Regions from separate parts of the Agrobacterium sp. 22-209-1 genome, predicted to be linked through region 1. Evidence: riboswitches for the same ligand, from Rfam matches in the RefSeq annotation. Region 1 holds a riboswitch; each other region holds the start of a gene.
The links. A riboswitch is a leader RNA that binds a small molecule or an ion and turns the genes downstream of it on or off. The one in region 1 is predicted to bind cobalamin.
Positions count from the first base shown of each region.

Region 2: linked by a shared signal. The riboswitch ahead of ACQZ48_RS01805 (ABC transporter substrate-binding protein) and the one ahead of ACQZ48_RS20950 (acyl-CoA thioesterase) in region 1 are both predicted to bind cobalamin.
Region 3: linked by a shared signal. The riboswitch ahead of ACQZ48_RS13435 (DUF1636 family protein) and the one ahead of ACQZ48_RS20950 (acyl-CoA thioesterase) in region 1 are both predicted to bind cobalamin.
Region 4: linked by a shared signal. The riboswitch ahead of ACQZ48_RS06145 (CbtB domain-containing protein) and the one ahead of ACQZ48_RS20950 (acyl-CoA thioesterase) in region 1 are both predicted to bind cobalamin.

Region 1 covers NZ_JBNWCH010000012.1:57,032-63,958, forward strand. Annotated here, with positions in the region: gene ACQZ48_RS20930 (oxidoreductase) at 53-865, shown strand; partial or broken gene ACQZ48_RS20935 (hypothetical protein) at 1,242-1,445, opposite strand; gene ACQZ48_RS20940 (hypothetical protein) at 1,772-1,939, shown strand; gene ACQZ48_RS20945 (LysR family transcriptional regulator) at 1,931-2,818, opposite strand; gene ACQZ48_RS20950 (acyl-CoA thioesterase) at 2,821-3,657, opposite strand; cobalamin riboswitch at 3,757-3,947, opposite strand; gene ACQZ48_RS20955 (DUF1852 domain-containing protein) at 4,223-5,206, shown strand; gene ACQZ48_RS20960 (methionine synthase) at 5,234-6,262, shown strand; gene ACQZ48_RS20965 (flavin reductase) at 6,289-6,789, shown strand.
Region 2 covers NZ_JBNWCH010000001.1:402,504-409,430, reverse strand. Annotated here, with positions in the region: gene argE (acetylornithine deacetylase) at 1-824, opposite strand, end outside; gene ACQZ48_RS01810 (GNAT family N-acetyltransferase) at 1,028-1,906, shown strand; cobalamin riboswitch at 1,946-2,180, shown strand; gene ACQZ48_RS01805 (ABC transporter substrate-binding protein) at 2,339-3,370, shown strand; gene ACQZ48_RS01800 (FecCD family ABC transporter permease) at 3,442-4,395, shown strand; gene ACQZ48_RS01795 (ABC transporter ATP-binding protein) at 4,392-5,192, shown strand; gene ACQZ48_RS01790 (pseudoazurin) at 5,189-5,668, shown strand; gene ACQZ48_RS01785 (class I SAM-dependent methyltransferase) at 5,681-6,505, opposite strand; partial or broken gene ACQZ48_RS01780 (ABC transporter substrate-binding protein) at 6,619-6,927, shown strand, end outside.
Region 3 covers NZ_JBNWCH010000005.1:85,681-92,607, reverse strand. Annotated here, with positions in the region: gene cobN (cobaltochelatase subunit CobN) at 1-2,680, opposite strand, end outside; gene cobW (cobalamin biosynthesis protein CobW) at 2,683-3,720, opposite strand; gene ACQZ48_RS13435 (DUF1636 family protein) at 3,717-4,142, opposite strand; cobalamin riboswitch at 4,263-4,477, opposite strand; gene cobO (cob(I)yrinic acid a,c-diamide adenosyltransferase) at 4,611-5,228, shown strand; gene ACQZ48_RS13425 (cobyric acid synthase) at 5,230-6,687, shown strand; gene cbiB (adenosylcobinamide-phosphate synthase CbiB) at 6,674-6,927, opposite strand, start outside.
Region 4 covers NZ_JBNWCH010000002.1:380,451-387,377, forward strand. Annotated here, with positions in the region: gene ACQZ48_RS06130 (metallophosphoesterase) at 60-905, shown strand; gene ACQZ48_RS06135 (c-type cytochrome) at 1,166-1,600, shown strand; gene ACQZ48_RS06140 (c-type cytochrome) at 1,692-2,612, shown strand; cobalamin riboswitch at 2,751-2,978, shown strand; gene ACQZ48_RS06145 (CbtB domain-containing protein) at 3,140-3,322, shown strand; gene ACQZ48_RS06150 (CbtA family protein) at 3,334-4,044, shown strand; gene ACQZ48_RS06155 (hypothetical protein) at 4,049-4,363, shown strand; gene ACQZ48_RS06160 (type 1 glutamine amidotransferase family protein) at 4,538-5,104, opposite strand; gene ACQZ48_RS06165 (GNAT family N-acetyltransferase) at 5,126-5,614, opposite strand; gene ACQZ48_RS06170 (MerR family transcriptional regulator) at 5,818-6,231, opposite strand; gene ACQZ48_RS06175 (hypothetical protein) at 6,292-6,639, opposite strand; gene dmeR (Ni(II)/Co(II)-sensing transcriptional repressor DmeR) at 6,769-6,927, shown strand, end outside.

The DNA of each region.
Region 1 (6,927 bases):
CAAACGAAATCTATATTGATTTCTAGTCCAACGCTAGTTTTGGAGAGCGTAGATGTCGACAGACAAGATTGTTGTGGTGACCGGAGCATCCTCCGGCATAGGGCAGGCGACCGTGAGGTTGCTGTCACAGAATGGGTTCAAGGTGTTTGCAGGATCGCGCAATCCGGACAAAAGTGGACCGGTTCCCGGTGTCGAGTACGGGCGTCTCGATGTGGACAATGACGAGTCGGTGAGGCAATTCGTCGATTGGGTTCTGTCCCGTTCAAGCCGGATTGATGTCGTGGTGAACAATGCAGGCGTCTCTCTCGTCGGGCCGGTCGAAAGCACGTCGGACGATGAGGCGAAGGCCCTTTTTGAAACCAATCTCTTTGGCCCACTGCGCATGATACGAGCAATATTGCCTGCGATGCGACAGCAGAATTCCGGTCTGATCGTCAATGTCAGTTCGGTTCTCGGCTTTCTCCCCGCACCTTATATGGGCCTTTATGCCAGCAGCAAGCATGCGTTGGAGGGACTGTCTGAAACGCTTGACCACGAAGTTCGGCAATTCAACATTCGCTCCGTCCTGGTCGAGCCGACGTTCACGAGGACAAGTCTCGATGTCAATGCGAAGCAGACGGAGACGCGTATCGACGACTACGCCACTCAATTAGCCAAATCCAATGAGGCCGTCCTTTCCGCCATTAGGACGGCAAGCAGTCCTCAGACTGTCGCCGCCGAAATCATGGCAGCAATCACAGGTCCTCACAAAATGCGCAGACCGGTTGGAAAACAGGCTACACTTCTGAGCCGCCTGAAACGGTTTATTCCAGCCAAGGCATTGGATGGCGGCATCAGGAAAACGTTTGGGCTCTCCCGGCTGTAGGCATTCGCGGAGCTTGCGCACCACAAGCAGAAAGTAGGGCGTCGGCATTCGGAAACTTCACGGCTTGTCTCGGACACATTTGCTTACCTTCAGCTCCGAGGGCGGAGAGTCGATGACTGTGCGCCTGAAGGGCAAGACACCGATCGGCCCGAAGGGCCCGGTTTACCGCTTGGTGGTCACGCGCCTGCATAAAAGTGTCCGACGCAACCCGCGGATTGCGTCGCGGACGGATCACCGCCGGCGCCAGCAATCCGCGCATGCGGACGCGGTGGTTCCGTGTGACATGGAAAGGGTTCCGGCAATGTGCCGGAACGTATTCCGCCACAGGCGGAGAAAACCGGCACAGACTGAAATAGTCGCTGATCCCAGCGGCGATTTATGCAGTCAGGCCGGATGGAAGTCCGCGAGGCGATGTATTCGGCGGAAAGAGCTGACGGTAGAACGCTTCAACACGGGTCGGCGTGACACGCTCAGCCTCACGAAGGATTGGCAGCCCGAGTGCATCGGCAGGAGCGGGCAGAAGCACCGAAGCCGTCAGACGGCACGCTTCGCAACCGGATCCGATCTTGTGGTGATCGTGCTTGGCCTTGCCATCCTCCGATGGGAGGCAGAGAACCGGAAGAGTTCCGTCCGGAAGGACTTATTGTGCTATTTCGCTGAGAGGGATCTGGCTGTTAGCCAGCGTCGGTGGCTCATTGGCAAAGCCTACCAACAACAAGGCAAGCGCGCACATGGTGCGCACGACGCATTGTTCGGCAAAGCCCAATCGCTTGATCATCGATCCCCATAGTGCCTCTTGTGACACAATTCAGACACTATATGCTATGCGGATTCTGTACAATGCGGCATTTGAACGCCATCATTGGTCGCTGAGCTCACCTGAGGCGATGGCGCTATCATTGAGGGATGATTGATGTCAGCAAACGCGACGAGTTTTACCAGCAGGCATATTGCCGCGGCGTCTGTTCCCTGCGCGACAGCAATATCCACCGCCGCAGCCAGGGCCGTGAGCCGATCGAGATCGGCAAGCTCTATTACAGCAATGTCGATGCTGGCAACGACGTGTCAGGCTGAGGCCATGCGCGACGTCGCGAGAAAACCGGCGATGAAGTCAACGGCCTCTTCGCCGCTTCTCAAACCGAGGTGAATACTCTTCTGTATCCCTGATTTGCCGATACTGACGGGACGAACTCCGAGCTCGGCGGCTTCCCGACGCACCAGCCAGTTCGGGATGGCGCTGACGCCGCGACCGGCTGCGACGAGCTGTAGCATCATTTCCGTGGTCTCGACATTCCGGTGGTGGCGCGGGCGGCAATTTGCAGGCGCAAGGAAATGCGTGAACACATCCAGCCGCTCGGGTGGCACAGGATAGGTGAAGAGCGTTTCATCCAGCAGATCCGCAGGTTCGGCATGGTCCTTGGCCGCCAGAGAGTGATCGGCCGGTACGGCAAGAACCAGTTCGTAGTCGAACACCGGTAGATAATGGACGCTAGGCGCTTCGATCGGGTCCGGGGTGATCAGGATATCGATCTCGTATCCGGTCAGCGCCGCCACGCCGCCAAAAGCAAATGATGTCGTCAGTTCCAGGTCCACATGCGGCCAGTCTACCAGATAGGGCTTTGTCACGCCCATCAGCCATTGGTGACAGGGATGGCATTCCATCCCGATCTTGAGCGAGCCTCGCTGTCCGTAGCGGTAGTCGGACAAGACATCCTCAGCCCTTTCGATCTGTGGCAGGACGCGCTGCGCCAGCGCGACGATGTAGCGGCCGGCCTCGGTGAGACGAAGATTGCGGCCGTCCTTTTCCCACATGGCGACGCCATAGCGTTCTTCGAGCTTGCGGATCGTGTGGCTCAGCGCGGACTGGGTCACATTCAGCCGTTCTGCCGCCGCCGTCAGACTGCCCATGCGATCGACTTCGCGCAGGATCGACAGATGTTGCCTGTCCAGCATCGTTATGCGCCTCCTTTGTCGAGGGGAAAGACTTCTATCTGTTCGCTGTCTCGAACAGGAACCGGCCGGTGATCTTCGTCGACCGCGACCATGGTGAAATGTCCGGTAGCCGTGATATGCCGCTCGCCCGTCAGAAGGTTTTCCGACCAGAGTTTTGTCTCGACGGACATGGAACTGCGGCCAACGCTCGCGACACGTGCCTCCGCCTCGACGATTTCGCCGATCTCGATTGGCCTTGCAAAGTCGATACGCTCGGATGATGCCAGCACCACTAGCTTGCCGGAGTAGCGCGATGCCGTCACGAACGCAGCTTTTGTCATGTAGGCGATTGCCTCGCCCCCGAACATCCGGCCGACGCTGTTAGCCTGATCCGGAAAGACGATTTCGACCATGGCAAGCATATCGCTTTCGCCCGGCGCGTCCTCGGGAAGCAGTTTGGGTAAGGCGTAATGCGCGGCGTTCTCGCCCTCTGGAACGGCAACCATATGGAAGACGCCGCGCGTACAGGTATGCCGTTGACGGCCGACAATTGTCTCTGCCACCATCTCGACCTCAACAGTCAGGGAACGGCGGCCAGCCTTGACGGGTCTTGCCGTGAATTCGACGATGTGCCCGATGCGTGCGGGCTGTTTGAAATCGATACGTTCGCAGGACGCGGTCACAAATGGTGCGCGCCCGAAGCGGGTCGCCGCGATGAAAGCGACTCGATCCATAAGGGCGAGGCCGGTCCCTCCGAAAAGAGTTCCGTGATGGTTTGTGTCACCAGGGAAGACGATATCGACGAGTTGTGTTGTCGACAGGTGCTGCATGGGCTTGTCTGTCGTGTCGGTGCTGATCATCGGCGCTACCATCAGGTTGTGGCAGGGCTGGGCAATGACGCAGAGACGACGGCGCAGAGATGCCGATCGCGAAAGCGGCACTCCGGGACACCCCGCCCGTGGACGTTATCTGTCGTGGCAGGTCTCCTGGCTCGCGGATGACCGCTCCCGCCCGTCTTCCCGGGATAAACCCAGTGACAAAAATGGACGTTCGCTAGCCGCTTACAGTTGCGGGGGCAGCTCCGGCATCTGACCGAATTCCCTCTTAGCTCCGGACTGTCGTCCACAGAACCACGACGGTAAACCAATGTCCCATGCCGCTCGTGGGGTCAAGGCCTCGTTTCCGGTCGGCGGGCCAGACCACCCCGCAAGCCATGTCGCTTACCCAAAACCATGAGGACGGCTCATGTTTCAATGAAATGAAATCAATTTTTCTCCATCAACGGCTCAGGCATAAGAGGGGCGCGCTCCAGGCCATAGACAAGCTAAAGATTGTTGATTGAGAAACACGAGAGAAAAAATGAGAGCACTGAAAGAAAAAGAAACAGATTCAGGGTTTTTCTCGGTCCATGAGAACAATATTGCCATGAGCGGTGAATTTACGTTCTCTCTCAAGAGCATTCCTTTTGACGAGGATTATCAACCCTCGGAAAATACGCGGCTCACGACTAACTTCGCCAATCTGGCCAGAGGGGAGAGCCGCCGGGAGAATTTGCGCAACGCGCTGAGGATGATCGACAATCGCTTCAACGCCTTGGCGCATTGGGACAATCCGAAAAACGATCGTTATTCTGTCCAGCTCGAGATCGTTTCCGTCGAGATGAGGATTGATGCTGAAGGCAATACTGATGCTTTCCCCCTGATCGAAATCCTGAAAACGAATATCGTCGATCATAAGACAGGCGAACGCATCGAAGGCATCGTCGGGAATAATTTCTCCTCGTATGTTCGGGATTATGACTTCAGCGTCGTGCTGCCGGCTTACAATAAGGATCGCCTGGCATTTGGCACGCCGGAGAATTTTGGCGATCTGCATGGAAACCTGTTCAAGTGTTTCCTGAATTCAGATGCCTACAAAGAACACTTTCAAAAACTTCCGGTCATCTGCCTGAGTGCCTCCAGCAGCAGGACATACAGCCGGACCGGTAATCAGCACCCTGTATTGGGTGTCGAATACCAGCAGGATGAATTGTCGTCGACCGATCGATACTTCCAGAAAATGGGATTGAAGGTTCGCTTTTTCATGCCGCCGAACAGCGTCGCGCCTTTTGCATTCTATTTTCTCGGTGATCTGCTCGACGATTACACCAATCTCGAGCTCATCAGCACAATCAGCACCATGGAGACTTTTCAGAAGATTTACCGGCCCGAAATTTATAACGCCAATTCCGCGGCAGGGGCCTGTTATCGCCCGAGTCTCGGGCATCAGGACTACTCATTGACGCGTATCGTCTACGATCGCGAAGAGCGTAGCCGGCTGGCTGTCGAGCAGGGAAGGTTCGCTGAGGAGCACTTCATCAAACCCTATGGGACTGTTCTTGAGCAATGGTCTACCAAACACGCCCTTTGATGAACTGAAAGCATAAGGTCCCCCATCATGAAAACACTGTTGCCCACGTCAACCGCCGGCAGCTTGCCGAAACCTTCATGGCTTGCAGAGCCTGAGAAACTCTGGTCGCCTTGGAAATTGCAGGATGACGAACTGATCGAGGGCAAGCAGGACGCCTTGCGCTTGTCCTTGGACGACCAGCGGCAGGCAGGTATCGATATCGTCAGCGACGGCGAGCAAACGCGCCAGCATTTCGTCACGACATTCATCGAGCATCTCGATGGTGTCGATTTCGAAAAACGCGAGACCGTCAGAATCCGGGATCGCTATGATGCGAGCGTTCCGACAGTCGTCGGCGCCGTGTCGCGCAAACAGGCGGTTTTTGTCGAAGACGCCAAGTTCCTGCGTCAGCAGACCAAACAGCCGATCAAATGGGCTCTGCCGGGGCCGATGACGATGATCGATACGCTCTTCGACGATCACTATAAAAGTCGCGAAAAGCTGGCCTGGGAATTCGCCGGGATCCTGAACCAGGAGGCTAGAGAACTGGAGGCTGCCGGGGTGGATATCATCCAGTTCGATGAACCCGCATTTAATGTCTTCTTCGATGAGGTGAATGACTGGGGTGTTGCCACTCTGGAAAAGGCAATCGAAGGCCTGAAATGTGAGACTGCCGTTCATATTTGCTACGGCTACGGTATCAAGGCCAATACGGACTGGAAAAAGACTCTTGGGTCGGAGTGGCGGCAGTATGAGGAAACTTTCCCCAAGCTGCAGAAATCCAGCATCGGCATGATCTCCCTGGAATGCCACAACTCTCACGTTCCGATGGATCTTATGGAACTGGTTCGCGGCAAGAAGGTGATGGTCGGAGCGATCGATGTTGCGAGCAATACCATCGAGACGCCGGAGGAAGTGGCCGCTACTCTGCGAAAGGCACTTCAGTTTGTCGATGCCGACAAACTTTGCCCTTGTACCAATTGTGGCATGGCACCCCTGTCTCGCCGGGTAGCACGAGGCAAGCTGAATGCTCTCGCCGCAGGAGCGGAAATCGTTCGAAAAGAACTGTCAGCCTAGCGTTACCGGAGCCGCAGGAGGCCGACATGAACATGGTGAACCATCGCTTCGATATTGTGGACAAAGCCACGTTTCGCAACGGCATGTCGCGTCTCGGCTCTGCGGTCAACGTCGTCACCACCACATACGGCGGGAAGCGTTACGGCTTCGCCGCATCGGCTGTTTGCAGTGTCAGCGACACGCCGCCGACACTTCTCGTCTGCATCAATCGAGCCAGCTCATCTTTTCATGCGTTTGAGCGTGCGCGACACTTCTGCGTCAACACGCTGATGCCGGGCCAGGAGGATATCTCGAACGCTTTCGGCGGAAAGAGACCGGTGAAGGATCGATTTGCGCTTGGCGAATGGAAAGACGGCCTCACGGGTGTCCCGATTCTGGCTGACGCCTCGGTCAGCTTTGAATGCGAGCTGACCAATGCCGTCGACGAAGCAACGCACCGAATTCTTTTCGGGTGCGTGATCGACATTCGCGAGAGCGAAGAGCAGGCAACGCTGCTCTACTGCATGCGTCGCTATCTCAAGGGATAGCGGATACAGGCCGTCGTGACACCGGCGTTCACCTCTCCCACCACATCCTCCGAAACTCTGTTGTATGTAACGTACAAGATGGAATCCATGTTTTGCAATAGCTCCATTTCGGGGCTCTACAGGTTCAGGGGGCGGGAG
Region 2 (6,927 bases), on a different contig from region 1:
TCGACGCCGTCGCGCACCGGCTGGAGCAGAGCCACCGGCGATACCCCGGCAATTGCCCGCGCTTCCAGTTCGATGGCGCAGAGATCGGGGATGATATTGATCGCCTGTCCGCCTTTCATCGTGCCGATCTGCAGGGAGGAATAGGGCGGCTCGAACGTCGCTTCGAAGGGCCCCTCCGTGAGAGCCCGTGCGGTCTCGACCGCCTTTGCCATGATGCCGGTCATCAGATGAATGGCGTTCACGCCCTGATCCGGCCGTGAGGAATGGCCGGAGCGGCCGCGAATGGTGATGCGTGCGGCGGCCTTGCCCTTGTGGGCGCGCACGGCGCGCAGATTGCTCGGTTCGCCGATGATCGCGCCCGCCGGTTTTGCGCATAGTTCCGGCAATCGGGCGATCATGTGCGGCACGCCGCGACAGCCCGCCTCCTCGTCATAGGAAAAGGCAATATGCACGGGCCGCTTCAACGCCATGCGCGAAAATGCCGGTGCAGCGGCGAGAACCGTGGCAAGAAAACCTTTCATGTCCGTGGTTCCGCGCCCGTAAAGACGCTCGCCTTCGGCTCTCAGCGTGAAGGGATCGGAGGACCATTCCGGCTCACCGGCAGGCACCACATCCATATGGCCGGATAGGATGTATCCGGCGACATCCGTCGGGCCGAAGCTCGCGAAGAGATTGGCGCGGTCGCCCTCCGGGCCGGCAAGCAGCGATACTTTCGCGCCGTGGCTTTCCAGATAATCGGCGATCCATCCGGCGATATCGCCATTGGCGGTTCCGACGACCGATGGGAAGCCGACAAGACGCTCCAGAATGTCGATTGCGTTCATGGCTGTCTCCGTCGCTTCAACGTTGAAAAGCTTAGAGCGGCCTGCGGCGTTTATCTGCTGAAATAGGGGTGATTTCAGTAGATTGTTGTGTCCTTCCAGCGCTTTCGGAAAATTCCTGCCGGCAAGGCTGGCTATCTTCGGATGTCGTGGGCTGGGTTGCCGGGATCAAGGTTCCGCGCCGGAGGAAATGAGAGCCGTTTGTCATGGAGCTGCTCAAGGTCGATAGTTTCGAGTTGCGAACCGTGGATATCGCCGATGTGGAGGCCGATCATCTGCACGCCCTCTCCATGGCTGTCGGGTGGCGATATCACGCGAATGAATGGTGTTTCCTGCGTCAATGTGGCGTCGGTCTTGCCGCGCTTGACGAAATCGACCGCGCTGTCGCAACTGCGATGCTGTTTCGCTATGATGAGGGTTTTGCGACGCTCGGCATGGTCATCGTTTCGCCGCGCCTTCAGGGGCAGGGCGTGGCACCATGGCTGGTGCGGCGGCTTCTGGCGAAATTCCCTGCCATATCCCTGAGGCTCAACGCCACGGACGAGTCGAGGCGGTTGTTTGCCGGGCTGGGTTTTGCCGGAGAGACGGAAAAAGTACATCTCCTTCGGGGCAAGGCGCGTTGCCTTCCCGAGATGCCGGCGCTCGGAAGAAAACAGAGGATCAAGCCACTTTCGGAGGACCATTTGTCCGCTGTTGCGGATCTGGATGAGACGGCTTTCGGTGTCTCGCGCCGGCGCGTCCTGCAGCGTCTCCTGCGGGAAGACGAAGGTTATGGCCTGTTTGAGGCGGATCGTCTTGAGGCATTTGCATTGCGACGCGCAGCGGGGCGGGGCCATATTGTCGGCCCGGTCGTTGCGGGCGACGAGACGGCGGCCATCGCGCTGGTCAGGCGGCATTTTTCCGATTTGGACGGTCAGCTTGTCCGTCTTGATGCCGTTCGTGACAGCGGTCTTCTGACCGACTTCCTGGCGCAATCCGGGCTGGTGGTGATCGAAACGCTCACCACCATGTCGAAAGGCGCGCCGCAACCGGCAGGCTGCGGTTCCGCAATGATTTTCGCCCTGGCAGGCCCGTCTTTGTGCTGAGGTGCGGCACTATCGCAATTGACGCCCCGCTTCTTGCCCCTTATGTGAGAAAGCGACGGTTCCTGCAGCCGAAAGGCGAAGGGATTAATAGGGAACATGGTGCGGGCGATCTTTTTCGCCCAATGCCGTGGCTGCCCCCGCAACTGTAAGCGGATTGTCGTTCATCCCCGTGACGCTTCAAGGCGTCATGCCACTGTATTTTTCGGAATACGGGAAGGCAGATGAGAGACGCAAATCCGTGAGCCAGGAGACCTGCCGTCAAAATATGAACCATCGTTACGGGCGGGGAAGCCCGGAGGAGGATTTTGTAATGTTATTTCATAACATTTCGTTTGCGTCCTATTACCGTTCTCCGTACAAGACGTCCCGCTGTTGCTGCGCGTTCTGACGCCTGCTGCTCTGGAATAAGTTTTACTTTCGACTGGAGAACACATGTTTCATTCTAGACGCCTGCCGGTTCACGCCGGCTTTCTGGCAACCGTGCTTTCGGTTTTGCCTGTGGTCGGCGCCAATGCCGCCGAAACCACCTATCCCCTGACAATCAACAGCTGCGGTCAGGAGATCACCTTCAAGCAGGCGCCCACCCGCACCGTTTCCGTTGGCCAGAGCACGACAGAGGTTCTTTACCTGCTTGGCGTTGCGGACAAGGTCGTCGGCACGGCGCTGTGGATCGGTCCGGTTCTGAAGGGCTACGAGGAGGCCAATGCCAAGGTCGAGCGACTGGCCGATAATGATCCGAGCTTCGAGGCGGTCGTCGGCAAGAAGCCGGACCTTGTCACGACGCAGTTCCAGTGGCAGATCGGTCCCGAGGGTGTTGTCGGAACGCCGGCGCAATTCGCCGAACTCGGTATTCCCGTCTATACCTCGCCTGCCGATTGCGTCGGCAAGGACAATTCCGGCGGTGGTGATGGTGTACGCAACACCGGCTTCACCATGGAGTTGATCTATCAGGAAGTCCGCGACCTCGCCAAAATCTTCGACGTGCAGGACCGCGGTGAAGAGGTCGTTGCCGACCTGAAGAAGCGTGAAGAAGCCGCCCGTGCCAAGATCGCCTCAGCCAATGGCAAGCTTTCCGCCGTCTTCTGGTTCTCGAGCGCCGAGCTGGATATCGATCCCTATGTCGCAGGTCGCAATGGTGCTCCCGGCTACATCATGTCCGCGCTGGGGTTAAAGAACGTCATCGAAAGCGATGAAGAATGGCCGACCGTCGGCTGGGAAACCATCGCCAAGGCCAATCCGTCCATCATCGTCGCCGGCAAGATGGACCGCCGCCGTTTCCCCGCCGATGATATTGCCGTCAAGCTGAAGTTCCTCGCCACCGATCCCGTGGCCAGCATCATGCCCGCCGTCAAGGAAGGTCATGTGTTCGAGATGGATGCGCAGGCGATGAACCCGACCATTCGAACCATCGAAGGTATTGAAACGCTGGCCGAGGCGATTTCGGCCGCTGGCCTCGCCAAGTGAACCGTCTCACCACCCATCTTGGTAGGGCGGGGCTGGCATTTGCCGCGCTCGCCCTGCTGCTCGTCGCGCTGATGGCCGGGGCGGCCATCGGCGAGACTGCCATCCCTTTGGATGTTGTAGCAAAGACGATTGCCAACCGCGTTTTCCACGCGGGTTATCCGCTTGAACCGCTGGATGAAGGCATCGTCTGGAGTTACCGCCTCAGCCGCGCCGTTGTTGCCGCCTGCTGCGGGGCGTCGCTGGCGCTCGCCGGAGCAGTGCTGCAATCTCTTTTACGCAATCCGCTTGCCGATCCCTACATTCTCGGAATTTCTGCCGGTGCCTCCACCGGTGCCGTCGCCGTGGCACTTCTGGGCTTCGGCGCGGGCTTTCTGACGATGCCGGCGGGCGCGCTCATCGGCGCTTTTGTCGCTTTTTCGCTGGTCAGCCTTCTGGCCGTGCAGGCGGGGCATGGCAACAGCGCCATCATTCTGGCGGGCGTTGCCGGTTCGCAACTGTTCAACGCCATGACCTCCTTCATCGTCACCAAATCCGCCAATGCTGAACAGGCGCGCGGTATCATGTTCTGGCTGCTCGGCAATCTTTCCGGCGTGCGCTGGCCGGATGTCTGGCTGGCGCTACCGGTCAGCCTTGCGGGCCTTATCGTTTGTCTCTGGTACGCGCGGGCGCTCGATGCCTTCGCATTCGGCGGTCAGGCCGCAGCCTCGCTCGGTATTCCGGTGCGCTGGGTCTATACCGTGCTGATCTCGGTTTCGGCGATCATGACGGCTGCGATGGTGTCGCTGGTCGGCTCCATCGGCTTCGTGGGCCTCGTCATTCCGCATGCTGCGCGCATCTTCGTCGGCGTTCGCCATGGTATCTTGCTGCCGGTGACGGCGCTGACCGGCGCGGTTTTCATGATCGTCGCGGATATTCTCTCTCGCATCGTCATTCCGGGCCAGGTGCTGCCCATCGGCGTCATCACCGCGCTCGTCGGCGCGCCCGCCTTTGCCTTCATCCTCGGGCAGAAGAGGGGGCGTTCATGAAACTGTCCGCCCACGACCTGCATTTCCACGCCGGCAATATAGACATCTTGCGCGGCGTTTCACTCGATGTCGGTTCCGGTGAGTTTCTCGGTGTCATCGGACCGAACGGTTCCGGCAAAAGCACGCTGCTCTCCATGCTGGCAGGCATTCGCAAGCCGCGCCGGGGTCACGTTACGCTCGGAGATGAACCGCTTGCCTCGCTGGGACGGCGAGACCTTGCCCGCCGGCTCGCCTTCGTTGAGCAGCAGGCTGAAACCACCGAACGCATCACCGCACGACAGGCCGTGGAGCTTGGACGCACGCCCTACCTCGGGCCGCTTTCCGCCTGGTCGCAGCAGGATGACGCCATCGTTGACGCAGCACTCGCCAATGTGGATATGGCTGATAAGGCGGAGCGCAGCTGGCACCATCTTTCCGGCGGCGAACGGCAGCGCCTGCATATCGCCCGCGCGTTGACGCAGGAGCCGCATGTCCTGCTTCTGGACGAGCCGACCAACCATCTCGACATAGGTCACCAGATCGGCCTGCTCGATCTGGTGCGCCGACAAGGCCTGACCGTTGTAGCGGCGCTGCACGACCTCAATCACGCCGCCATGTTCTGTGACCGCGTCGCCATCATGCACCGGGGCGAGATGATCGCGGTCGGTCCGCCGCGCGAGGTGCTGACACCGGCGACAATAGCCGCCGTCTTCGGGGTGGAGTGCGTGGTCACCACGGATGAGGGGGGCTTTTCCCATATTCGTTTTTTGCCGGCCCATGGGCGGGCCGAGCATGCAAGGAAAGTATTGGCACGATGATGACAGTCATTACGTTCGCAAGCTCTGCTGCAAAGGCCAGACGGTTTTGTGCCGCTGCCGCAATCGCCGTTTCGGCCGCAGGGTTTCCCCTTCACGCTTTGGCCGAGACCTTCGAGGTGAAGATGATGAACAGGGGCGAAAAAGGCCCGATGGTGTTCGAGCCCGATTTTCTCGAGATCGCCCCCGGTGACCGCGTGCGCTTCGTGCCGACCCACAAGAGCCACAATGCCGCGACCATTGACGGCATGGTTCCAGAAGGTGTCGAGGGTTTCAAGAGCCGGATCAATGACGAATTTGAGACCGGCTTTGAAAAACCGGGCTTTTACGGCATCAAATGCTCGCCGCATTATGGCATGGGCATGGTCATGCTGATCAAGGTCGGCGAGGCCACCCTGCCGCAGAGCTACCGGACTGTGGACGTGCCCGTCCGGGCAAAGCCAAGGTTCGAGGACCTCTTCGAGCAGGCGGAAAAATAAAGGGATACCGCCTCACCCCTTTACGGAAACACCCGGCTTCACCGCGCAGACCGCATAACGGTGCTGCAGCCCGCGCAGAATGCCTTTCAGCAGGCTGAAGTTTTTCGCCTGGGCGCGGTGAATGGCTTGAAGCTCCTGATCGATTGCAACAGGTTCGAAGCCAGCCGCACGCAACAGCGCCGCGACATCGCCGGCCCTTGCGCCCTTCGAAAAATAAACGCGGGAAAGAATGCTGTTGAAGGTATTTTCCGGGTCCGCCGGCTTGTGCGGCTGGTCCGGTTTGACGAGGCCGATGCTCTCCAGGCCGGTGGCCAGTTTCTTCACCAGCTTTTCGCGCCAGCCGGTATTCACGAAATCGCCGTCGACGATCAGAAGCCGCCCGCCGGGTTTCAGAACACGGAACCATTCGGCAAAGCTTGCCTGCGGGTCCACCAGCGTCCAGACCAGATGGCGGGTGATGATGACGTCGGCGCTTTCATCCGGCTCCATCGTATTTTCGGCATCGCCGACAAAAAAGCGGATGCTGCGCCCACGGCTTTTTGCCTTTTCCCGGGCAAGCCCCAGCATCGTCTCCGACCAGTCCATACCGGTGACCTGAAAACCGAGATCGTCCATCAGGTGCGAGATGACGCCGGTGCCGCTGGCAAGATCGAGCGCCTTGCGGCCTTCTCCGTGGCCGAGATGTTTCAAGATAAGCGCGTGCCAGGCCTCGCGCTCGTCTTGGGAGAAAATTTCATGTCCGGGGGAAAGGTCGAAAGTCGCGGCGCGGCCGGACCAATAGGATTTGATTTCGTCTCTCAGACTGTCGTTCTTGCCATATTGGGTAGTATCGATCATCGGCCTTAAACTCATATACCGGTCAGTTAAGAATGGCTCTAAAACATAAATGTTGACTAGTACAGTCAGAAAATAATACAGCCGCGCCAGTCAACACTGGAGAGCAATATCCGATGCGCATTTCAGCCAAATCCGCGGCACTTGCCCTTGGCCTTCTCGTATCCGCCGCATGGCCGGCTTTCGCCGAAAAGGTCACCGTCAAGGATGTGACGGGCCGCGATGTCGAAGTCAATGTGCCCGTTTCGCATGTGATCCTCGGCGAAGGCCGTCAGATCTATTTCCTGGCTGCGCTCGACAAGGAAAATCCTTTCCAGCACGTCGTTGGCTGGCGCGACGACCTGGCGAAAGCCGACCCGGAAACCTATGCAGCCTATCTCGCGAAATATCCTGAGATTGCCAAGCTGCCGACTTTCGGCGGCATG
Region 3 (6,927 bases), on a different contig from region 1:
CGATACCCGCGCCATAGGTGCCGGGCGCAGAACCGAAGATGCGCGCCGGGATATGCCCGAGCGCTGCGGCCTCCTCCGCAAGCGGATTGTCGCCCGGCGCTTCATCCCTGCGCGCGACGGCTTTGGTGGCGGCGTCGAGAAGCGCGATCAGCGCCGGAAACATGTCGCGGAACAGCCCGGAGATGCGGAACGTCACATCAACACGCGGTCGCCCGAGGCTGGCGGGCGGCAAAACCTCGATACCGGTGACACGACCGGTAGCGGGGTCATGCATCGGCCTTGTCCCCATCAGATGCAGCGCCTGCGCCACATCCTCACCGCCATTGCGCAGGCTGGCGCTGCCCCAGAGATCGAAGACCAGGTGCTTCGGCCAGTCGCCATGGCTCTGTAGATGATGGCGCAATACTTCTTCAGCTGCCATTTTGCCGAGTTCAAATGCCGTCGGCGTCGGCATGGTACGGGGATCGGCGGCATAAAGGTTGCGACCAGTGGGCAGCACATCGAGCCGCCCGCGCGCAGGTGCGCCGGAAGGGCCGGGAACGATATGCAGGCCATTGAGCGCGGCAATCAGGGCGGCTTTTTCCGATTTGGCGCTTTCAAGCCTCAGAAGGTCGGTCTCACCCTCGGCACTGCGGCCAAAAACATGCTGGCCGTCCTTGATCGCAAAATCCTTGAGGTCGCAGAGAAAAGCATCGATGCGCGACAGCGCCGCATCTGGATCATCTTTCTCCACCACGCCCGCTTCCGCCGCAAGCCCGGTCTCCAGCGCCTTTTCAACGATCAGTTTCGCCAGTCGGTCACGCCGGCGGCGATCCAGCCCATCCGCCTGCGCATATTCATCGACCAGTTGCTCCAACGCCGACTGCTCCGGCGAAAGCCCGGCATTCACGAGTACTGGCGGAACATGGCCGATGGTCACGGCTGCGATGCGCCGCTTGGCGACCGCCGCCTCGCCCGGATTGGAAACGATGAACGGATAGACCACCGGCAGTGAGCCGGTGACAATTTCGGGAAAACAATTGCAGGAAAGCGCTACCGTCTTTCCGGGCAGCCATTCCAGCGTTCCATGCGCGCCCACATGCACGATGGCATGCGCACCCGCAATCCGCTGCATCCATGCGCCGAAGGCAACAAGCGCGTGACGTGGCGGCAGGGCGGGGTCGTGGTAGTCCACCCGACGATCCTCATTGCGGCCCCGGTCCGGCGCGAGCGCCACGAACACTTCGCCGAAACGTGCGGCGCGGAACCGGAACGCGCCATCGACGAATGCGTCGTCATCGATTGCCGCGCCCCATGTCGCGTTCACGGATGCGGCAGATGCCGACGGCAACGCGGAGAAAAAAACCTCGTAGGTGGAAAGATCAATTGCCGCTTCCTGTTGTTCGACGCAGTCGAGCAACGCCCGCGCAGTCTCAGGAATATCCTCGACCGTATAGCCAGCCCCGGCGAGATCCTGCATCATTTCGAGAACGCTTTGCGGCACATCGAGACCGACGGCATAACCGGTTCGCCCGGGCGCCGCACCGGGATAGTCCGGCATCAGAATAACGATCCGCCGATCCCTTGGAGCGGCATTCCGCAGCCGCAGGAAAGCGGCGATGCGATTTGCCGTCTGCTCGATGCGATCAGCCTCGGGTACATTGAGCAAACTCGCGCCGCCATCCACACGCGCCTGTTTGAATGAGATCGCACCGACGAGAATCCGGCCATCCAGCTCCGGCAGGACGACATGCATGGCGAGATCGGAAGGATTGAGACCGCGCGCATTTTCCGCCCATCCGTCCCTCCGCGTCGTCGCCATCACCACCTGAAACACCGGAACGCCCATCCGGTCAAACAAGGTTGCCCCGTCATCATCCGTCTGACTGGCGAAGGCGGTGGCGGCAATGATGGCGGCGGGCTTCAGATCGGGCAGCGCCGTTTCGAGGAAACGGATCGCCTCGCCATCCTTCAGACCACTGACAAAAATCGGCAATGGCGCAAAGCCGCGCTGCGAGAGCGCCTTAAAAAGCGCGTCCACCGGTGCGGCATCTGCCGCCAGAAGCATGGAGCGGTAAAACAGAATGGGCAGAACGGGCACACCTTCGGGAAAACCCGCGCAGGCTTCCGCCCTATCCACAACGCCCCTGCCGGGCCGGTAGAAACCGGCTTTTGGTAGCGGCTCGGCTTCGATATCCGGCCATGCCTCGGCCCTTGCAAGAGCGGCGAGACCAAGGGCAAGCCGATCCATATTCTCTTGCCCACCCTCACGGAAGAAGGAGAGGACCGAGGCCAAAATCCGCCGATCGACGGTCGAGGCCGCTTCCAGTTTCTCGTCCCTTTCGCTGCACTCACCCGGCAAAAGCAGAAGCTTGATGCCACGCCCGTGCGCAAGAATGGAAAGCTGATCGACGCCGTAACGCCAGCGTTCCGCGCCGCCGAGAATCCGGATAAGAATAACCTTGGCATGTTCCGCCGTCTTTTCGACCCAGAGATCGACCGACATGGGATGCCGAAGCTCGGAGAGGTTGGCGGCTGACAGGGAGGGGAGCGCCCCCCCTGTTCGCCGCCAGGCCTGTTCCAGCCCGGCAAGATCGCTTGCCGAAAAAGACAGTATCACCACATCAGACCGGGGCTGGTTGAGATCAACCGGCTCGATCAGATCGTCCAGAGACGAGGATGTGGTAGCGAGGATGTGCATCGTCAGGCGGCCAGCATCTGTTCGATCTTTTCGCGGTTGATGCCCTTTTCGCCGATGACGACGAGGCGGCTGCGGCGTTCCTCACCCGCAGCCCAGGGCCGGTCGTAATAATGGTTGACTCGGCTGCCGACAGCCTGCACCTGCAGGCGCATCGGCTTTGCGGCAATTTCGATGAAGCCCTTGATGCGCAGGACATTTTCGGCAGCGGCCGTCTTGGCGATACGGGCCGCCAGCGCTTCCGGATCGGTAACAGTCGGCAGATCGATGACGAAGCTGTCGAAATCGTCATGCTCGTGGTCGAGTTCGCCATCATGGTGGGTGCGGCGGTTTTCGATATCCTCTTCCACCGCAAGGCCAAGACCGATCAGCACGGCGGGGTCGATGGCGCCATTGGAGGCCACAACGATCTTTGCCGCCTTCGGCAGATGTTCGAGAACATGCGCCTTGGCCTTGTCCAGACCGGCGTCATCCAGCAGATCGGCCTTGGTCAGCACGATAAGATCGGCACAGGCGACCTGATCCTCGAAAACCTCTTCGACCGGGTCATCGTGATCGAGCGCCTCGTCATTTGCCCGTTGGGTGGCGAGCGCTTCCATGTCGTGCGCCACCTGACCCTCGGCAAGGGCGGCGCCATCCACTACGGCTACGACGGCGTCCACCGTCACACGGCTCTTGATCGCCGGCCATTGGAAAGCCTGCACCAAGGGCTTCGGCAGGGCAAGGCCCGAGGTCTCGATGAGGATATGCTCCACCTTCGGCTGACGGCTCAGAATCTGTTCGATGGCGGGCTGGAAATCATCCGCCACCGTGCAGCAGATGCAGCCATTGGCCAGTTCGACGATGTTTTCTTCCGGGCAGCTTTCAATACCGCAACCTTTGAGAATCTCGCCATCGATGCCGATATCGCCGAACTCGTTGACGATGATCGCCAGCCGCTTGCCGTCCAGCTTTTCGAGAAGGCCGCGCAGCAGCGTGGTTTTGCCAGCCCCCAGAAAGCCGGTGACGATGGTGCAGGGAACGCGGTCCAGAAGGGTGCTCATGATCTCTCCTCGGTAAAATCGAATGGGGGAATGCGCGCCACCATGCCGCGCTTTAAGGGTTCGGGGCGGCCGCGCCAGGGCATCAGGCCGTCGGGGGCGGCCGCCAGCAGCTGCGCACCGGTCAGCAAATCTTCCGCATCACCGGTCGTCAGCCCGCCGAAGACATAGGACCAGCCATTGGCGCTGCGCAGCACGGCGCTAAGCCCGCGCTTGCAATTGGCGAGGCAGTTGACGGAACGAACGGTGACACCGGTTTCCTGCGCCTTTGCGATGACGGCATCGGCGAGACGTGAACCGGGGCGCGGTTCGGCATTGGGATCGGTTTCATCGCGGCAGCTTCTGCAAACGAAGACGGTCACGCCGGACGCTGTTTCGTTCTGCGTGTTTCCGCCTGCACATGAAGATGTCGCTGAAATATCCAAACCGTATCGTTTCCCGCGCCTTACAAAAAATCTCGGGGGTGCGGATGCCGAATACGGCATGCGGACAGACGCAAGCCGGGTGTTCGATCTAACCGACTGACCGGAGCACCCCGCCCGGCAGACGTTTTTCCTGAAACGGCAGGTCTCCTGGCTCGCGGCTTTACATCCTGACACCGCCTTCCCGAACCCGTTAAGGCGTCCAGTGGCTTTACGGTGCGGGCTTACCGCTTACAGTTGCGGGGGCAGCCACGGAATGACCCGGTAATCGGGTTGGAACCGTGTTCCCTCTTAGCTTTTCCCGTTGCCGGGAAAAGACCGTCAGTCCGTTACCCTTAGGCTGAACGGGCGTGGGGGTCAATGCCGCGACCCTGTGGCCCGCACATTGCCGGGTGCGGCAAATTGGGTATAGTCGCCGCTCCGAATGGCGGGGCACCGGGTCCCACGCCGCTGGATGAAAAGGAAAACGCGATGACACGCGACATCAGCGACAGCGAAGCCGAACGTCACCGGCAGAAAATGGTCAACCGCAAAACGGTGCAGGACGCCGAGGTTGCGGAAAAGACCATCGAAAAAGGTCTGCTGATGATCAATACCGGCCCGGGCAAGGGCAAATCCACCGCCGCTTTCGGCCTTGCCCTGCGCATGCTCGGCACTGGGCGGCGGGTCGGCGTGGTGCAATTCATCAAGGGTGCATGGTCAACGGGAGAACAGCAGGCGCTGAATCTGTTCGGCGACAGGGTGGTGTGGCGCACCATGGGCGAAGGGTTCACGTGGGACACGCAGGATTTGAAGCGCGACGTCGCGGCGGCGGCAAAGGCCTGGGAAGAAGCCAAGGTCCTGATGGCCGACGAGACCGTCGGCCTGCTGATCCTCGATGAGCTGAACATCGCGCTCCGTTACGATTACCTGCCACTGGAGGAGGTGGTCGAAACGCTGTCCAGCCGAAGGCCCGATCTGCACGTCATCGTTACCGGCCGCAACGCCAAGCAACCGCTCATCGACGCGGCCGATATGGTGACGGAAATGACCCTCGTGAAACATCACTTCAAGGCGGGCGTAAAGGCGCAGGCAGGGATAGAATTCTGATATGACTGCGCGCGTGCTGATGTTTCAGGGAACCGGCTCGGATGTCGGTAAATCGCTGATGGTGGCCGGCCTTGCCCGTGCCTTCACCCGGCGCGGCCTGTCCGTCATGCCGTTCAAGCCGCAGAACATGTCAAACAATGCGGCCGTGACCGCCGATGGCGGCGAGATCGGCCGCGCACAGGCGCTGCAGGCACGGGCGGCGGGCGTGCCGCTTTCCGTGCACATGAACCCGGTGCTCCTGAAGCCGCAGAGCGAGACCGGCGCACAGGTGGTGGTGCAGGGCAAGATCGCCGGCAATGCCAGGGCGGCCGATTATCAGCACATGAAGGCCGGGCTGATGCCGCGCGTGCTCGAGAGCTTCAACCGCCTGAAACAACGGGCCGATCTGGTGCTGGTGGAAGGCGCGGGCAGCGCCTCCGAAATCAACCTGCGTACCAATGACATCGCCAATATGGGTTTTGCCAGAGCTGCGGACGCGCCTGTGATCCTGATCGGCGATATCGACCGGGGCGGCGTCATCGCCAGCCTCGTCGGCACGAAAGCCGTGCTCGAAGCTGAAGACGCGGCGATGATCGAAGGTTTCATCGTCAATCGCTTTCGCGGTGATCCGGCCCTGTTTTCAGACGGCATGCGGATAATTGCGGAACAGACCGGCTGGGCCTCTATCGGGCTTCTGCCACATTTCTCAGATGCCGCCAAACTGCCGGCGGAAGATGCGCTGGGGCTCTCCGGCCCGGCCCAACAGAAGCCTGGCGCAAAGATCCGCATCGCTGTGCCGATCCTGCCGCATATTTCCAATTTCGACGATCTCGATCCGCTGGATATGGAACCGGATGTCGAACTGATCCGCGTGCGGCCGGGCGAAACCATTCCGGCCGATTGCCGGCTGGTGCTGCTTTGCGGATCGAAAGCCACCATCGCCGATCTTGCCGTGCTGAAAGATGCGGGCCTAGACATCGATATAAAGGCGCATGTGCGGCGCGGCGGCTACGTTCTCGGCCTTTGCGGCGGATACCAGATGCTCGGAAAAACCGTTGCCGATCCTGACGGCATCGAGGGATCGCCGGCAACTGTCGATGGGCTCGGTCTGCTTGATGTCGACACGGTTTTGACGGGCGACAAAAGGCTGGTTTCCGTTACAGGCGTGAGCTTTGATGGTATTGGTTTATCCGGCTACGAAATGCATGTCGGGGAAACCACGGGAGCAGCGGGCAATCTGGCGTTTTCGACGATCGACGGGCATAGCGATGGAAGCATTTCACCCGACGGTCGCGTCTTCGGCACCTATATTCACGGCCTCTTCGCGGATAACAGCCAGCGGAGCGCGTGGCTGGAACGTCTCGGCGGGCAGGGCACGGAGCTGAACTATGATGAGCAGGTGCATACGGTTCTCGACCGTCTCGCTGCACATATGGAAAAGCACCTCGATCTCGACCGTCTGCTTGCTATAGCGCGATAAGGATCGCCAGAAGTCCGAACAGGCCGATCAATAGCAGGTCGGCAATCCGCACAAGCCGCAGCGCCCTGCGAATATCGCCGGCAACCAGCGCCGCCCTGCCACCTTCCCCCATGAAACGCGCCTCAATCATCTGACCGCCATAGGAGCGCGGCCCTGCGAGCGCAAAGCCGAGAGCACCGGCCAACGCCGCCTCCGGCCAACCAGCGTTGGGAGAACGGTGATGATGGGCATCGCGACGTA
Region 4 (6,927 bases), on a different contig from region 1:
TTTTGGCATGTCGCGCGTTGTCACAAGCTTGTCATCCGCCGGGTTTATCGCGGCGCATCATGACTGAAAAAACCACGCCTCTCTTCTCCTTCGGCATTGTCGCCGATCCCCAATATGCCGATGCCGATCCGCGCCCGGAGATGGGTCGTTATTACGCCGAGAGCCCGAAAAAGCTCGCAGACGCGATCGACGCCTTCAACCGCGAGGAATTGGCCTTCGTGGTAACGCTCGGCGATATCATCGATCGCGGCTTCGACAATTTCGACGCGATCCTTGCCGTTTACGACGGGCTTCGACACCGCTCGGTGCTGCTGCCGGGCAATCACGATTTCGCCGTCGCCGCCGAGCATTTGCCGGCTATCCACGCTCGCCTCGGCATGTCCGCCCCCTGGCATGATTTTTCCATCGGTGATATCCGCTTCGTCGTGCTTGACGGCAACGAGGTCAGCCTGTTCGCCCCGTCGCCCGGCGATCCGCGACGCGCGCTTGCCGCAGACCGGCTGAAGCGCCTCAACGATGCGGGTGCCATCAATGCGCAGGACTGGAACGCCTCGCTTGGCGACGAGCAGTTCGAATGGCTGCGGGAGGTTTTGCAAAAGGCGGATGCGGCGGGAGAAAAAGTGATCGTTCTCTGCCATTATCCTGTCTATCCGGAAAACGCCCACAACATGTGGGACGCGCCGCGTATCCTTGAGCTTCTCGGCTCCCACCCGTCAGCCGTCGCATGGTTCAACGGCCATAATCACGAGGGCAATTACGGCCTGTTGGGCAATACCCACTTCGTGAATTTCAAGGGCATGGTCGATACGCCTGACCAGAACACCTTCGCCATTGCAGACGTCTTTGCCGACCGCATAGCGATCCGCGGTTTTGGGCGTGAGGAAGACCGCATTTTGGCCCTCTAAGCCGGGCCTTGGCTTCTCCAAACGGCAACTGCGTGGGGGAATACGCCGCGCCGCTTGCTTTCAGCCAATTATTCTCATTCAGCCTGCCGTCATAGTGAGGCCCTAGAGCCGGGGGGTGACCTGCATTGTCACCTCGTCTTAGGCTTCTGTTTTCGCGATGGAATTCACCGCAATGTGACTTTTTTTCGCCATGCGGAAAGGGCATCCTCGCCCGGTTCGATAAAGCGCCGGTGTCCATGCCGGAATCAAGGAGAGTGTGCATGAAACTGAAAACCATCACGGCGGCCATGCTGTTCGGCTGTCTTTGCGCCGGAGCTGTTTATGCTGCCGGCGAAGTCGAAAAACGCGAAGGCATGATGAAGCAGATCGGCGGCTCCATGGGTGCGCTCGCCGCCATCTCCAAGGGCGAAAAGCCCTTTGACGCTGCCGCCGTCAAGGCTGCCGTGACGACCATCAGCACCAATGCCAAGGCTTTCCCCGACCAGTTCCCCGTCGGCTCAGAGACCGGTAGTGCGGCTGCTCCCGCCATCTGGGAAAACTTCGACGACTTCAAGGCCAAGGCAGCGAAGCTCGGAACGGATGCCGACGCGGTTCTCGCCAATCTCCCCACCGATCAGGCCGGCGTCGCCACCGCCATGAAGACGCTCGGCGCCGATTGCGGCACCTGCCACCAGACTTATCGTCTGAAGAAGTAGTCGCAGCACTTTGAAAACGCCGCTTCCCGGCGGCGTTTTCTCAAGGCACGAAAGACATCTGACCGGATCAGGTGACAATGGGGAGAGGGGCATGTCCTCCATCTGGACGAAACTCGTCGGCGGGGCCGTCGTCGCGGCCATTGCGGGCTACGGCATTTTCGCCTGGGTTACCGCGCCGCAGCGGCAGGCGCCGAGCCATTGGGTGAGCCTGGGCGAACCGGATCTGGCCAATGGCGAAACGCTGTTCTGGGCGGGCGGCTGCGCAAGCTGTCATGCGGCACCCGACGCGAAGGGCGAGGCGCTGTTGACGCTTTCGGGCGGGCAGGCGCTGAAAAGCCCCTTCGGCACCTTCCATGTCCCCAATATTTCCTCCGATCCACAGCATGGCATCGGCGGCTGGACGCTGGCGGAATTCGGCGATGCGATGACGCGCGGGGTGGGCAGGAACGGCGAACATCTCTATCCGTCCTTTCCCTACGCCTCCTATGCCCGCATGACGCAGAAGGACGTCAACGATCTCTTCGGTTATCTGAAGGTCCTGCCGGCCAGCCAGAACGATGCGCCGGATCACGAGTTGCCGTTCCCCTTCAATCTGCGCATGGTGCTGGGCGGCTGGAAATTCCTTTATTTCGACCCCTCGGCGCGGCCCCGCGTCGAGCTTGCCGATGCCAATGCCGAATTGCTGCGCGGCCAGTATCTGGTGGAGGGGCCGGGCCACTGCGGCGAATGCCACACGCCGCGCAACGCGCTTGGCGGTTTCCTGAAAGACAAGTGGCTGGCCGGCGGCCCCAATCCGGAAGGCGAGGGCCGCATTCCCGACATTACCCCCGGCTCGCAAAGCATCGGCAGCTGGGCCAAAGCGGATATAGCCAGCTATCTGGAAACCGGCTTCACCCCGGAATTCGACAGCGTCGGCGGCTCGATGGTCAAGGTGCAGCAGAATATGGCGCATCTGACGGCCGAAGACCGCGATGCGATTTCCGCCTATCTGAAAGCCATACCGGCGCGGTAGGGCCTGATACCTCTCCTCCGTCATCCTCGGGCTTGACCCGAGGATCCACCACCACGCCAGCCCATGGATCCTCGGGTCAAGCCCGAGGATGACGAACGAGAGGTGGGTAAGCGCCATTGACTCCCGGCCCCGCCCATCCGATAACATGTCCGTGATGGTTCCTTCCGGGCGTTCCGGAAGGTGAAAAGGGAACACGATAGGGAGAAATCCTCATTCGTGGCTGCCCCCGCAACTGTGAGCGGAGAGCCTGAAACGAAATGCCACTGGCAAGCCATCTCGCCTCCATCAAGGGCGAAGGCGATGCCGGGAAGGTGTTTCAGGTTTTGACCCGTAAGCCAGGAGACCTGCCATCGCGGAAATATCCATGCCGGCGGGGTGTCCGGAAGAGCGGAATTTCAGGGTGGTGGCATCAATGCCTCCCTGTATCAGTCTCGTATCCCCGTGGTGAAGTATATCGCATGCGGTCCTGCGGCTTTGCCGTTCGGCCGCATCTAAAGGCGCGGGGTCGCGCCGGGAGAGGGGTCACCATGTCCACCAACCTGAATACGGCCAATTCAGCCGTTTCCGTAAAAACAACCAGCGTCGCGCAGTCGCTGACAGCGATCGTGCTTGGCCTGTTCGTCGTCGGTTTTGTCGGCTTTTCCCACGTGGAAGCCGTTCACAATGCCGCGCATGACACGCGTCATGCCAATGCCTTCCCCTGCCATTGAGGGGAAACGGCATGTCATTTTTTCGCAATATCGTCTTCACCGCCATTCTCGTCGGTATCCTTGGCGGCTTCGCGGTCTCCGCCATGCAGGCTTTTGGCACCACGCCGCTCATCCTTCAGGCGGAAACCTATGAGAGCGCCGGCGAAGCGCCCCATAGCCATAATGCACCGGGGCCCGGCGCTGCGGTTCCCGCTCATGAACATAATGACGAGGCCTGGGCTCCGGCCGATGGTTTCGAGCGCACCGCCTATACCGTCGCCGCCAATGTGCTGACCGCCATCGGTTACGCGCTGGTGCTGACCGGCCTCATGTCGTTGCGCGGCACCAATACCGGCTGGCGTGAGGGGCTTTTGTGGGGCGTTGCCGGTTTTGCGGCCGTCATGCTCGCCCCGATGATCGGCCTGCCGCCGGAACTGCCGGGAAGCCCGGCCGCCGCACTTGAGGCGCGCCAGATCTGGTGGCTCGCGACCGTTGCCGCAACCGCGGGCGGCATTGCGTTGATCGCCTTCCGCCGCGAACCATGGGCGGTTCTGCTGGCGATGGTGCTGATCGTCGCGCCGCATGTGGTGGGCGCCCCCCTGCCGCCGGAAGGCGAACATGCGCTGGCGCCACTGCCGCTGGAACGTCAGTTCATCGTTGCCGCCACCGTCACCAGCTTCGTCTTCTGGGCACTTCTCGGCACGTTGAGTGCGTTTTTCCTGAAGCGCTTCCAAGAGGCTTGAAACCATGCAGGACGCAGCGGAATGGAGTGAGGAGCTCGATGCGCTGCGTTTTGCCGTTCCCGGCCACGGCGCTTTCTGCGCCGTGCATCGCCTTGCTTTCAAGGCGCTCCTCGGGGCAACCCCGGGGCGCGAGGCGGCTCTCTCCTGCTTTCATGAACACCAGGCTGCTTTTATCGCTGCTGCGCTCAGTAAGATAAAACGCTCGAATTTGCCCGCAGGTCGCAGCCTGCATCTGAACAGCCGCGATATTCGCCGTGCGATTGCAGGTGAGGGCGATGCTTCAGCGGCGCGGGTGTGCCGGGTGCTTGATCGATATTGACTTGCTCCATATTCCCACCTCCGTCATCCCGGCCTTGAGCCGGGTTCCCGTCGACGCGCGTCTGCGAGGCGGGAAGAGTCTTTTTCAGCCCAGAGACTTAGGCTGGCTGGATTCCGGCTAAAGGCTGGAATGACGGGGAAGTGGAGGGCTGTAAAGCATTGAGGCGGATGCGCCTCACCGATGCTCTGCCGCAAAAACCTGAAGTTCCGCCTCGGCTTCCGGACCAAAGAGGCCGAGGTGTTTCAGGATTTCCACGGCGAAACTGACCGGCGCGCTGCCGGGTGCCGTGACGATGCCACCATCGCTGACCGCTTTTGGCTGATCGCGATAATGCGCCTCACCGCGATAGGCCGGATAGGCCTTGTGGGATGCCAGCGAATTGCCGGTATGGCTGACGTCGTTCAGAACGCCCGTGCCGCCGAGCGCGCTTGCCGCCGCGCAGATGCCGGCCACCAGCCGATCCCTGTCGCGAAACCGGTGCACCAGCCCGCCAAGATCGACAGCCGTTCTCTTTTCCCAGCTGAGACCGCCGGGAATGACGAGCGCATCGATGTCAACGGGATCGAGCGCGTCATAGGATGTGTCCGGCGTCACCTTCAGCCCGCCCATCGAGGTCACGGGCCTGCCATCAGGCGTGGCGTGCACGATCTCGACACCGAGATAGCTGCGCGCTGCCGCCGTAAGCAGCGCCGGCTCCCAGTCGGCAAAATCCTGCGCGAGCGCAATGGCGATCCGTGTCATGGCTGTCTCCGTGGGCTTTAATCAGGCGATGGACTGCATGTAGCGCATGCCGGTGACCGGCCGCGGCGCGAAATCCATGTTTTCGTAGAAACGATGCGCCGCCACATTGCCGGTCGTGGCGCTGACGGAAAGATAGTCGCAGCCGAGACGCTTGGCGATATCGCGGGCGCGGGAAACCAGATGCTGGCCGGTGCCATGGCCGCGATGGCCGTCACGCACGAAGAGATGATGCAGCTCCAGTCCGCGTCGGCCTTCCTGCGCCCTGTAGAGCGGCAGAAGCAGGGCGTAACCGATCAGCGCGCCATCGGCTTCGGCGACAAGACCATGCACCCAGGGCAGGGCGCCGAACAGGTCGCGCTCAAGCTTCGCCGGCGTGATCGCCGCCGCATCGCCATGGTAGGAGGCAAGCAGCGTGATCATCTCGTTGAGTTCGGGCAGATCGGTCTTGCGCGCGCCGCGAATGATGACGACGGGCGGTCTTTCCAGTGTCAGGGAGCTATCTTCGGTCATTTTTTCGGTCCTTTGGTCTTATCGGTGCCGTCAGGACGTTTGAAAACAACAAAGCCGCCTGACGGCGGCTTGTTGACAATATGATCTGTCGAGCCGCCCTTAGAGGAAGGCCCAAAAATACGAGCAGGAGATGGGTGCGCGTTCGTTGATCATGGGAAATGCAATGCGCCCGAATCCATATTCTGTCAAGCCCGGTTTTCGGCTCAATGCTCACCCTCGCACATGCCATGGTTGGAAAGCGCGCGGATGACGTAGCAATCCTCGATCGAATGGCCGTGGCAATGGGAGACGATGCGTTCGAGCTCGTGTTCCAGCTTCTTCAGGCTGGCAATCTTCTCGCGCACGTCAGCAAGATGTTCGGCGGCGATGCGATCCGCACCCTCGCACGGCATTTCCCGGTGCTGACTGAGCGCGATAAGTTCGCGAATGGCATCAATGTTGAGGCCGAGATCGCGCGCATGGCGGATGAAGGTCAGCCTTTCGAGGTCGGATTTCTCGTAACGGCGCTGGTTTCCCTCCGAACGATCCGCCTCGCGGATGAGGCCCATCTGCTCGTAATAGCGGATCGTCGGCACCTTCACGCCGGTGCGTTTCGATAGTTCACCGATGGACAGCATGGCTTTCTCCATATCTCCAGTCTCTAGAGATATGGCTTTTTCGCGCCCGGTTCAATGGCCTCAAGTGGCGTCGTTGACGCCAAGAGCATGGGCCAGCGCCTTCAGAATCTGCGATTCGAGGCTTGCCATGTCCGGCTGGGCGGAAGCGGCCACGTCAGCATTGGCGCCAGTGGGGGCGGAAGCGCCGCTATCCATGTTCCAGAGAGCGGCGGCCAGGCTGGCGGAGGCACCGGCAAGCGGAGCGACAGCGGTGGCGACATTGCCTGCCACCGAAATGGCGCGATGGGCCGCCCGCGTCAGCTCCTGCAAAGCCTCGGTTGTGGACTGGCTCTCCCGGTTGTGCGCAGGCGCGATGCCGCGGACCGGAGAGGCGAAATTGATGCTGCTGGTTGCTGCGAGAGTCGTCATGACTGTGAGTCCCCTAGTTCTGATGGGGCATTTTTAAGGTCCGAAACATTCCCGAAGATTGCGTCATGCACGCCTTGTGCAAAAATTAGACGCAATATACTATACCCCCCTATAGTATATGAGGTGCATATGTCCCACACGATCCGCAACAAGGACAAGCTGCTGGCCCGCATCCGCCGCCTGAAAGGGCAGATGGAGGCGGTGGAGCGCGCATTGGACGAGGCCAAGCCCTGCGGTGAGGTGCTGCAATTGCTCGCCTCCGTGCGCGGCGCGCTTTCAGGCCTGACG